2 regions of the Shewanella sp. KCT genome follow, and region 2 is predicted to be linked to the other one. Evidence: predicted binding sites of a transcription regulator. Region 2 holds the regulator's gene; the other holds the start of a gene.
The links. The regulator MetJ, encoded in region 2, represses methionine synthesis genes. The targets are predictions, from matches to a motif close to TAGACGTCTAGACGTCTA.
Positions count from the first base shown of each region.

Region 1: the regulator MetJ is predicted to act here: its motif matches at 2,910-2,927, upstream of metK (methionine adenosyltransferase).

Region 1 is NZ_LVDJ01000002.1:12,115-16,779, reverse strand. It holds gene AYI87_RS02935 (GGDEF domain-containing protein) at 1-42, opposite strand, end outside; gene AYI87_RS02930 (GNAT family N-acetyltransferase) at 164-724, shown strand; gene AYI87_RS02925 (hypothetical protein) at 737-1,138, shown strand; gene AYI87_RS02920 (trypsin) at 1,198-1,644, shown strand; gene metK (methionine adenosyltransferase) at 1,714-2,865, opposite strand; gene tkt (transketolase) at 3,389-4,665, shown strand, end outside.
Region 2 is NZ_LVDJ01000002.1:263,349-269,459, reverse strand. It holds gene AYI87_RS04045 (DUF3373 domain-containing protein) at 1-932, opposite strand, end outside; gene AYI87_RS04040 (c-type cytochrome) at 997-1,326, opposite strand; gene AYI87_RS04035 (conjugal transfer protein TraF) at 1,841-3,037, shown strand; gene AYI87_RS04030 (sulfite exporter TauE/SafE family protein) at 3,102-3,842, opposite strand; gene metJ (met regulon transcriptional regulator MetJ) at 3,921-4,235, opposite strand; gene metB (cystathionine gamma-synthase) at 4,460-5,626, shown strand; gene AYI87_RS04015 (bifunctional aspartate kinase/homoserine dehydrogenase II) at 5,646-6,111, shown strand, end outside.

The DNA of each region.
Region 1 (4,665 bases), 250 kb from region 2:
TTCAAGTATACTCACACCCGTGTGAATGTTTTCCGGCAGCATGATCGGCTCTAACCTATTGGTGTTTCAAGTGTGTTAAGTGTGGTAGTCGATTAGCTATTTTGCAAATAACCCGAAGATTTAAGGGGATATTCTTGTTTCTTCACAGCATAGTGAGTTTGTCATGGTGATCCGTCTGGCAACCCGCGCCGACCTCGATGCCATTGCCGCCCTGGAAGCGAACCAGTGGGAGGCCGAGCTTGCCCCAGATCAGCGCGGCGGCATGATGACGGGCCAGAGTTTTAGTCGCCAGCAGTTAGATGAGCTGATTCAGAATCATTGGTTGTTGCTGGCCGAAGTTGGCGGTGAGATCGCGGGTTATGTGATCGCCGGTCGCTGGCCTTTCTTCGGTGACTGGCCCCTGTATCGTTCTCTCTTGAAGCGACTCGAGACCGGCCGCTTTGAAACTGGCTCGGGTATAATCAATAAAGCCAATAGCTGCCAGTATGGTCCCATCTGGATAGCGCCTTCCCAGCGGGGGTCTGGCCTATTTGCCGACATGGTGGCAGAACTCAAGGTGCTAGTGGCACCTCAATATACCTACATGGTTACCTTTATCGCCGAAGACAATGAACGTTCCTTCGCCGCCCACACCCAGAAGGGGGGGATGCAGGTGCTGGACTTCTTCGAGTACGATGGCCGCGGTTACTATCTGCTGGCGGTCGATACCGCAGGCGCTATCTAGGGGGGCGGCCTTGTGGCTAGCAATAATACCGAGAGTGACATGAATGAGAGCAAGATGGCTGAGAGCAAGATGCAAGGCTTCCCGCCCCGTCTTGCCGAGCTGCTTGAGCCCTATGCCGGTGTCACCCTCAGCGCCCTGGATAATCTCAAGTTGCTTAACGCCTTGGCGGACCAAGCGGCGCTTAACTGTGAGTGTCTAGAGCTCAGCGGCGAGCCGCGCGCGGTTTACGTCGCCAAGTGGCATGAGCACTGGTTTGATTGCGGCTTTAGTAATGCCTACAGCGCCGAGATAAGGCCTATGACGCCGCCATCTGAGGCGCAGTTGGCGACGGCCAAAAAGATTGAGGTGCCACTGTTAAATGCGCAGCAGCTGAGTTTCATGTGCATGCAGTATGCCCACTTCGATCACTGCTAGCCGGCATTGATGACGTTACAACAGAGAAGTGGAATGAACATATCAAGGATGAGTCGATTTTGATGGTCAGAACCTTTGCCCTGCTGGGCGTGTTATTCAGTGGCTTCCTGGTCTGGCTGATCGTCAGCGCCGATGCTGGGCGCACTAACCCCTTGTTTGAGCTGGCCCATGCGATACCTTTTGGTGACAAGCTGGGGCATATGCTGCTGTTTGGCACCCTGACCCTGTTTGCCAATGTTGGCAGCAACTTCAGGCGCGTCTCTTTCGGGCGGCTTTCTTTAGGGCGACTTTCTTTAGGGCTACTGGGGGTAAGGCCTTATCTGGGGGCACTGGTGGTGGCGATTGTGGTGATCATCGAGGAGTGCAGTCAGCAATATTTTCCCAGTCGCACCTTCGATGGCTATGACTTACTGGCCGACGGGGTCGGTATCTTGCTCTTCAGCCTGATGAGTCTCTATCTAGAGAAGCGATTCTCTACTGGCAATGAGATCACTAGTCGCAATTAATATATCTCATTAACCAAGATACAAAAAAGCCGCCAAAGGGCGGCTTCTTGCTGACAGGCAAAACCAAGCTTACAGCTTAGCGTCTGCGCGCAGGGCTTCAGCCTTGTCGGTGCGCTCCCAAGGGAACTCGTTACGACCGAAGTGACCGTAAGCGGCGGTTGCCTTGTAGATAGGACGCGCCAGATCAAGCATCTCGGTCAGGCCGTATGGGCGCAGGTCGAAGTGCTGACGTACTAAGCCGATTAACACCTCTTCTGACACCTTACCGGTACCGAAGGTTTCAACGCTGATAGAGGTTGGCTCTGCCACACCGATAGCGTAAGAAACTTGAATTTCACAGCGATCTGCCAGACCGGCAGCCACTATGTTCTTCGCCACATAACGAGCCGCATAGGCCGCGCTGCGGTCAACTTTTGACGGGTCTTTACCCGAGAAAGCGCCGCCGCCGTGACGAGCCATGCCGCCGTAGGTGTCGACGATGATCTTACGACCCGTTAGACCACAGTCACCCATAGGGCCACCGATAACGAAACGGCCGGTTGGGTTGATGAAGAACTTGGTGTCCTTGTTCAACCACTGTGCCGGTAGCACAGGCTTAATGATGGTTTCCATCACGCCTTCGATTAGATCAGCCTGACTGACGCTGTCGCAGTGCTGGGTAGAGAGCACCACGGCGTCGATGCCAACGATCTTGTTGTCTTCGTAGGCGAAGGTCACCTGGCTCTTGGCATCTGGGCGTAACCAAGGCAGGGTGTTGTCTTTACGCACTTCTGACTGACGCTTCACCAATGCGTGAGCATAGGTGATAGGGGCTGGCATGAGTACGTCAGTTTCGTTGCTGGCGTAACCGAACATCAGGCCCTGGTCGCCGGCGCCTTGCTCTTTAGGATCGGCGCGATCGACACCCTGGTTGATGTCTGGAGACTGCTTACCAATGGCGTTGAGTACCGCACAAGAGTCGGCATCGAAGCCCATGTCTGAGTGGGTGTAGCCGATCTCGCGAACCGTCTTACGGGTTAGCTCTTCAATATCGACCCATGCAGAAGTGGTCACCTCACCACCTACCATCACCATACCGGTTTTGACGTATGTTTCACACGCCACACGTGCCTTAGGATCTTGCTCTAAGATCGCGTCGAGTACCGCATCAGAAATTTGATCGGCGATTTTATCTGGATGACCTTCTGAGACCGACTCAGAGGTAAACAAGTGCTTTGCCATAATGGAAAAATCTCGTCTTTAAACAATTCGAATGTGTAGAAGTATCTACATCTAGACGGCCATTTTAGTGGAAATCAGATCGGATAACACCCTTTTCGATGAAAATTGTGGAGTAAAACCGGGTAAATATTCTAATGCTTCGGATGAGTTTAAATAAAAGTGCAACTTAAAATATTGTTAATGTTGAATTTTTATTGTTGTTATAAGGCTGCGATTTTTTATTGCCAAAGGATCGCTCAGGCCTGTCTGATGAAGATCGCGGCGAGTCGGGTCTGCCTGCTCAGTCTTGTGCTCGCAAATTTTGGTGAGGGCGCCGGAGAAGTTTGAGAGGCGAGGTGAGGTTTTGCCTGGGGTCATCTTGAGTGTCACTGAGGTGCACTTTTTCGCGTCTAGATGGATTTAATCTAAGCTAAAGGGCGAATTTTATTTGCGTCCCATCCACGAGTAGGGGAAAATATGCCCCCATTGTTGCCCGCAAAATCGGCCCGCAAAATCCCCAACATTCAAATCAGCAGGAGAGAGCATGTCATCTCGTAAAGAACTCGCAAACGCTATCCGTGTGTTAAGTATGGATGCCGTTCAGAAAGCCAACTCTGGTCACCCAGGTGCGCCATTGGGAATGGCCGATATCGCCGAAGTGTTGTGGAATGATTTCCTGAAGCACAACCCGAACAACCCAGAGTGGGTCGACCGCGACCGTTTCATCCTTTCAAACGGCCACGGCTCTATGCTGATTTACTCTCTGCTTCACCTGACGGGTTATGCATTGCCGATGGATGAGCTGAAGAACTTCCGTCAGCTGCACTCTAAGACGCCGGGTCACCCTGAATATGGTTACACCCCAGGTGTTGAAACCACTACAGGTCCACTGGGCGCGGGTATCAGCAACGCCGTAGGTATGGCGATTGCCGAGAAGACTCTGGCGGCGCAATTTAACCGTCCTGGCCACGATATCGTTGACCACTACACCTACTGTTTCCTGGGCGACGGCTGTCTGATGGAAGGTATCTCTCACGAGGCCTGTTCACTGGCGGGTACCCTAGGTCTTGGCAAGCTGATTGCCTTCTGGGATGACAACGGCATCTCTATCGACGGTCACGTCGAAGGCTGGTTCACCGACGATACCGCCAAGCGTTTCGAATCTTACGGCTGGCATGTGATTGCCGGTGTCGATGGCCACGACAGCGATGCTATCCGCACGGCAATCGAAGAAGCCAAGTCAGTTACCGACAAGCCAACCATGATCTGTTGCAAGACCATTATCGGTTTCGGTTCACCAAACAAGTCTGGCAGTCACGACTGTCACGGCGCGCCACTGGGCGATGCCGAAATTGCTGCGGCTCGTGAGTTCCTGGGTTGGGAACACGGTCCATTCGAGATCCCAGCAGACGTTTACGCGGGTTGGGATGCCAAAGAAGTGGGCGCGGCTAACGAATCTAGCTGGAACGAGAAGCTTGCTGCCTATGAAGCCGCTTACCCAGAGCTGGCGGCTGAATATAAGCGCCGCGTGATCACTGGCGAACTGCCAGCCGACTTCGAAGAGAAGGCGCAGGCCTTCATCAAAGAGTGTCAAGAGAAGGGCGAGAACATCGCCAGCCGTAAGGCATCACAAAACGCTATCGCGGCCTTTGGCGCTATCCTGCCTGAACTGCTCGGCGGCTCGGCTGACCTGGCCGGTTCTAACCTGACCCTATGGTCTGGTTCTAAGGGCATCCAGGAAGATCCAGCTGGCAACTACATCTACTATGGTGTGCGTGAGTTCGGCATGAGCGGCATCATGAACGGTGTGTCGCTGCACGG
Region 2 (6,111 bases):
TGGGTGTCTTTGGTGACGATATCGCCAAACATCTCACCATTGCCCCACTGTGACTCGAAGCCCTGGCCATAACAGAAACGAACTACCTGACCTTCGATGCCGGTGATCTCACCCAGCTTGTAACCCAGAGTTAGACCATCGAAGTTGAAGTTAACCAGGTGACCCGATGGCGTACCGCCGCGTTTCTCGTTTTCACGATATTGGGTTGGTGGGCCATAGGTAGATGGACGACGACCGATAGAGAGGTAGGTGTTGCTGCCACCTATGTTCTTCCAGTCGAAGTAGGCGCGTTCGACCCTGAGCCAGTCGCCGCTAGTGTTACCACTGTTGGTGCCATCCATGGTGAAGGAGCGCCATGAGTCGAACACCTGCACGCCGGTAGAGTCACCCCAGTTTTTATACATGCTGAGACGGCCGGCGAAGCTGACGTTATCCCACACCTTGGCCTTAAGGTTGAGTCTGAGACGCGTGGTGTAGAAGATGTCGTTGTTGATATCTTGGGTGGTCTTGGGGGCCAGCACGTAAGGCATCACACCTTGTAGCATGCCGCTCTGGAAGGCGGCGGCAAGATCCGGGTTGGCCGCCATCATCTGTCCCAGCGGGGAGTTGGGATCGTTAGGCATACCAAAGGCACCAGACATGGCTTTAGCCCCAAAATCGTTGAAGTCCACCTTGATTGCAGGGTTCCAGGTGACATTTTGGTAATGCAATGAATGGGCCTTGGTACGGAAATCGCCAGTGATCTCTAATCGGTCGAGAGCGGTGTGGCGCTCGTTCTTATCGACGCGGCTGTTGATAATGTCAATCTCTTCGGTGAGATCGGCAAGTTGTTGTTTAAGTTCGGCTATTTTTTGCGCATCGCTATCGGCGGCATAGACTGAGCCTGACATAGCCAGAGCGTTAGCGATCAATATAGACAGTAGAGTACGCATGTGAATCTCTCCTTAGGCGCTCATCGGGAGCGGTGAATGAGCGCTTCGATTACAAAAGCTGTGGTTAACCGCAAGTCTGTGGCTGATCTGAGTCGGCCGCGTGGTCGTATAAGAATTGCTGGATATCCAGGCGTTCTTTGTCGGAGAGCTTTTTAAATACGTCTGGTTGGGCGCTGTGCATGTCGCGCTTGAAGAAGCGATCCCACTGGCTCATGGTCTTGCTCATGGGGGTGAGTTCACCGGCGGCATCGCCCTTGCTGTGGCAGGCTTTGCACTCTTTTTTATAAAGGTGTTTCCCTTTCTTAGGGTTACCACCGTCGACGGCGTAGACTTGTCCGCCTACGGTGAGGGCGAGGAGTAAGCATGTAGTTATTTTGGCAACGTTTTTCATCATCATTTTCCTTAATCGCTACTCTGAGCGATTTATTAACCTGAAACAAAATGCTTGTTTCTTGTTGGAAAATTTACCAAAAGGGGGTAGTTGTAAATTTGATGTTGATCACCTTCATGAAAAAAATCTAATTGATAAAAATTTCATGAATAAAAATCTAATGGACATTGTGTAATGCAATGAAATTTAATGTTTTTTGTTTTTTGGTTTTTGCTTTATTGTGATCTTGCTCTCGAATAAAAAGTACCCGGTTAGATCACACTTTGTTATTTTAGCTCTCTCTAAATAGGTATTTTTGCTTGTTTTCGTATTGCAAATGGGCCTGTTTTGACGGGCTGGGCGGTTAACCGAATCGGCAGGTTTCAATCTGGGTGAGACGGAGTGGCAAAATAATTTAAAAAAAAAAGTATCTGATCGACCTGTTTCGAGAGCACTTTTTAGCCGTCTTAGTCTATCTTTAAAGACGACTCGGGTAGATTCCCGAGCGAAAACAAAAATAATGAACGGGGTGAATGAGATGAAATACCTTAGCTTGGTCATCGCAGTGTTATTGTCTGCTAGTGCCTCACTGGCATCTGCCGCCTCTCTCTACAACGAGGCCCGTAGTGATGCCATGGGCGGAACCGGGGTCGCGGCCTCTAACCGCGAAGGTGCCGCCTTTATCAATCCCGCTCTGTTAGCCATTCATGCCCCCAAATATTCCGGCGGCGCCGTGATGTTGCCCGTGCTGGGTGCCGAGGCCGCCAACATCGATAATCTGACCGACAAGTTTGACGCCCTACAGGCCTCCTATGACGGTCTGGAGGCGGCTATCAATGCCAGCGACGTCACTGGGATCACCAATTACCGCGACATGTTGGTCGCCGATCTTAAGTCCCTCGATGGTGAGAATGCCTATGGCAGCGTGGGGCTAGGTTTTTCAGTGGTTCTGCCCACCAAGCGCATGCCTATGTCGATCTTTTACAAGACCTATATCGATGCGGTCAGCGTGGCGGTGATCGAGGACAGCGACATAGATGCCCTGACCAATCTCGACCCTAACAATCCGCCTGCGGTTACCGATCTGGATTCGCAGGGGGCCGTGGTTGCCGGTGCCATCTCAGATCTTGGGGTGGCCCTCAGCTTCCCGCTGTCGATCGTCAATATGCCGGTCGCCGTCGGTATCTCGCCTAAGCTGCAGCGTATCGACACCTATAACTATGTGGTCAGTGCCAACAACTTCGACGCCGATGATTTCGACGACAACAAGTACCGCAACGACGATACCGTGGCAAACCTGGATATCGGCGTGGCGATTCAGCCACTCGATCGTATGACCATAGGCCTGTCGGGACGTAACCTGGTGAGCCAGAAACTGGACACCGTCGAGGCGATGGGGCGCAAGTTTACCTACCGTGTCGAGGCCCTCTATACCTTAGGTGTGGCCTATGATTGGGATAACTTCAGCCTGACCACGGATGTGGATCTTAATGGTCATAAGCGATTCGATGAGATAGGCGAGACCCAGTATTGGCGTCTGGGCGGTGAGATGAGGGCGACCGATTGGCTGGCCCTGCGTGTCGGCTATCGCCACGACATGAAAGATACCAGTAGCAACCTCTATACCCTGGGCACAGGCTTTACCATAGGCCGCTCCTTTAATCTGGATCTCACCGGCCTGGTGGGCACAGATGACGCCGTGGGCGGGGTGATTCAGACTTCCTATCATTTCTAGGGATAGGTTTTTTAGAAACAAGAAGGCCGGCTATGATGCCGGCCTTCTCTTTATCCTAGAGGAGTTACAGCAGGGTGCTTAAGGACTTAGCGGCCAGCAGGATGGCGCTCAGGCTACAGAGTACCAGCGTCATGATACGGGTCTTGTTCTTGTCTATGCGCCCCACCAGGCGATTGGCGATCAGGTAACCCAGCAGCACAGAGGGGAGCAGCAGCGCCGAGCAGTAGAAGTGATGCAGGGTCAGCAGACCCGTGAGCCCCAGAATCACTATGGCGATAGTGGAGCTGAAGATGAAGAAGGCCGACAGGGCCGCGCGAAACTGCTTGGCATCCTTACCCGAGAGCAGTATGGCCAGCGGCGGTCCGCCGATGGCGGCGATGTTGCCGAAGATCCCCGAGATCACCCCGGCGATAAACAGGCTGCGGCGGTTAACCACCAGGTTGAGTCGCATCAGGCTCAGCAGTACGGCGATGGCCACGATAATGGCGATAGTCATGCCGAGCACGTCCTGGGGAGCGACCATGAGCAGGCCGGCGCCGATCAGTCCGCCGGGGATGCGTCCCAGCAAGGCATATTGCAGGCCGTTGAATTCCAGGGCGCCACGCTCACGGATCAGTGTCAGCAGGGCGATAGAGAAGCCCATCAGGATCACCGGCGCAGGCACCAGTGACGGCTCGATAAGATAGAGCAGCGGTGCGGCGACGACCGCCATGCCGAAACCGATTAGGCTCTGGGTGAGGGCGCCGACGAAGACGATAAGCGAGGCTAGCGCCAGAATATGGGGATCGAGCGGAAGTGCAGGCACTGCAATGTTCCAGACTAAGGTTGAAAACTAAAAGAGGGACCGCCTAGCGATCCCTCTATCGATTCGTGTGTGAGTGGATCACTCCATCTCTTCCCACTCTATGCCCATCTCGGTCATCAGACGTTTGACTTCGGCCGGGATGCTATCTGGCTTGTCTTTAGACAGGTCATCGTCTTGGGGGAGTGGCTGACCGGTGTAGGCGTGCAGGAAGGCCTCGCACAGCAGCTCGCTGTTAGTGGCGTGACGCAAGTTGTTGACCTGGCGCCGGGTGCGCTCGTCGGTTAACACCTTAAGCACCTTAAGAGGAATAGAGACAGTGATCTTCTTTACCTGCTCATTCTTCTTACCATGTTCAGCATAGGGGCTGATATAATCGCCATTCCACTCAGTCATTGACTCACCTGTAAATTCTAAAATTCGGTGCAGATTTTAAACCCTTACAAATTACAGTCAAATTATTGCCTCGAATTTTTGGCAAATGCAAATAGATTTCTAAATGTTTGGACGTCTAAACGTCCAAAAGTTGTTGACGCTCACTACCGGCTTAGGTACATTTAGACGTCCAGACATCTCTTTTGTCCGAGGTGCCTGCCCAGATCCATATTGAGGAGTTGAAGATGACAGCGCGTAAACTAGCCACCGCCGCCGTACGACGAGGCATAGAGTCAGACACTCAGCACGGTGCCGTGGTGCCGCCTATCTATCTGTCGACAAACTACTCGTTTGAAGGGCATCAACAGCCGCGGGCATTCGATTACAGCCGTTCCGGCAACCCGACCCGCTCCATTCTCGGCGATGCGATTGCCGAACTGGAACAAGGGGCGACCGGCGTGGTGACCTGTACCGGCATGGCCGCCATCACACTGGTGACCAGCCTGCTAGGCCCAGAAGATCTGCTGGTGGTGCCTCACGATTGCTATGGCGGCAGCTATCGCCTATTCACCAACCTGGCCAAGAAGGGCGCCTTTAAGCTCTTGGTGGTGGATCAAACCGATGATGCCGCGCTTGAGCAGGCGCTGAGCCAGTCACCCAAGATGGTGTGGCTGGAGACTCCCTCTAACCCGTTGCTGCGAGTCGTCGATATCGAGGCCATCGCCCAGGCGAGCCACAAGGTGGGCGCTCAGGTGGTGGTGGACAACACCTTCCTTTCTCCTGTGTTACAACAGCCACTGCAGCTGGGCGCCGATATCGTGGTGCACTCGACCACCAAATATATCAATGGTCACAGTGATGTGGTGGGCGGCGCCGTGGTGGCCAAAGACCCTGAGGTGGGCGAGCTGCTGCACTGGTGGTCAAATACCCTAGGTTTGACCGGGTCGGCCTTCGACAGCTACCTGACCCTGAGGGGGCTGAGAACCCTGGCGGTGCGCATTCGTGAACACCAAGCCAACGCTCAGAAGGTATTGGCACTGCTTTGTGACCACAAGGCGGTGGAAAAAGTGTATTATCCGGGGCTTGCCGAGCATCCAGGCCATGAAATTGCGGCCAGACAGCAGAAGGGCTTCGGCGCTATGCTGAGTTTTGAGCTAAAAGGTGGCGAATCGGCACTCGTTGCCTTTTTAGATGCGTTACAATACTTCTCGGTAGCCGAGAGTCTGGGAGGCGTAGAGAGTCTGGTGGCGGTTCCCGCGACCATGACCCACAGAGCCATGGACCCAGAGGCGCGCCGTGAGGCGGGCGTGAAAGATACCCTGATCCGTTTGTCAGTGGGCATAGAAGATGGCGAGGATCTGGTGGCCGATATTCTTGCGGGTTTAGAAGCGGCTATCGCGGTAAGTAGTTAAAGGGTTTGAGGAGCAGATAATGACACGATGTCATTTGCATAAGTTTGGTGGTTCTAGTTTAGCGGATGCAGATTGTTACCGCCGCGTCGCCCACATTTTACTGACCCATGGCCACAGCGATGATCTTATCGTGGTGTCGGCCGCGGGCAAGAGTACCAATTTCCTATATCGCCTGCTGGAGCTGTGCGACACAGATCAGCTGTGGCAGGAAGAGTTACAGGTGCTGGTGAGTTACCAGCAGAACCTGATCGAGCAGCTGCTCTCCAACGAGCAGGCCCGTAGCCTGAGAGAGCGACTGGCCACCGACAAGTCGCAGCTGACCAGCCTGTTGTCGCTCGATGAGCTAAACGATTATCAACGCAACCAGGTAGTAAGTTTCGGCGAGCGCTGGTCTTCTCGTCTGCTGGCGGCTCTGCTGCGCGAGTCTGGCGTGGCGGCGACCGATGTCGATGCCCGCACCCTACTGGTCGCCGATGAAGGCGCCG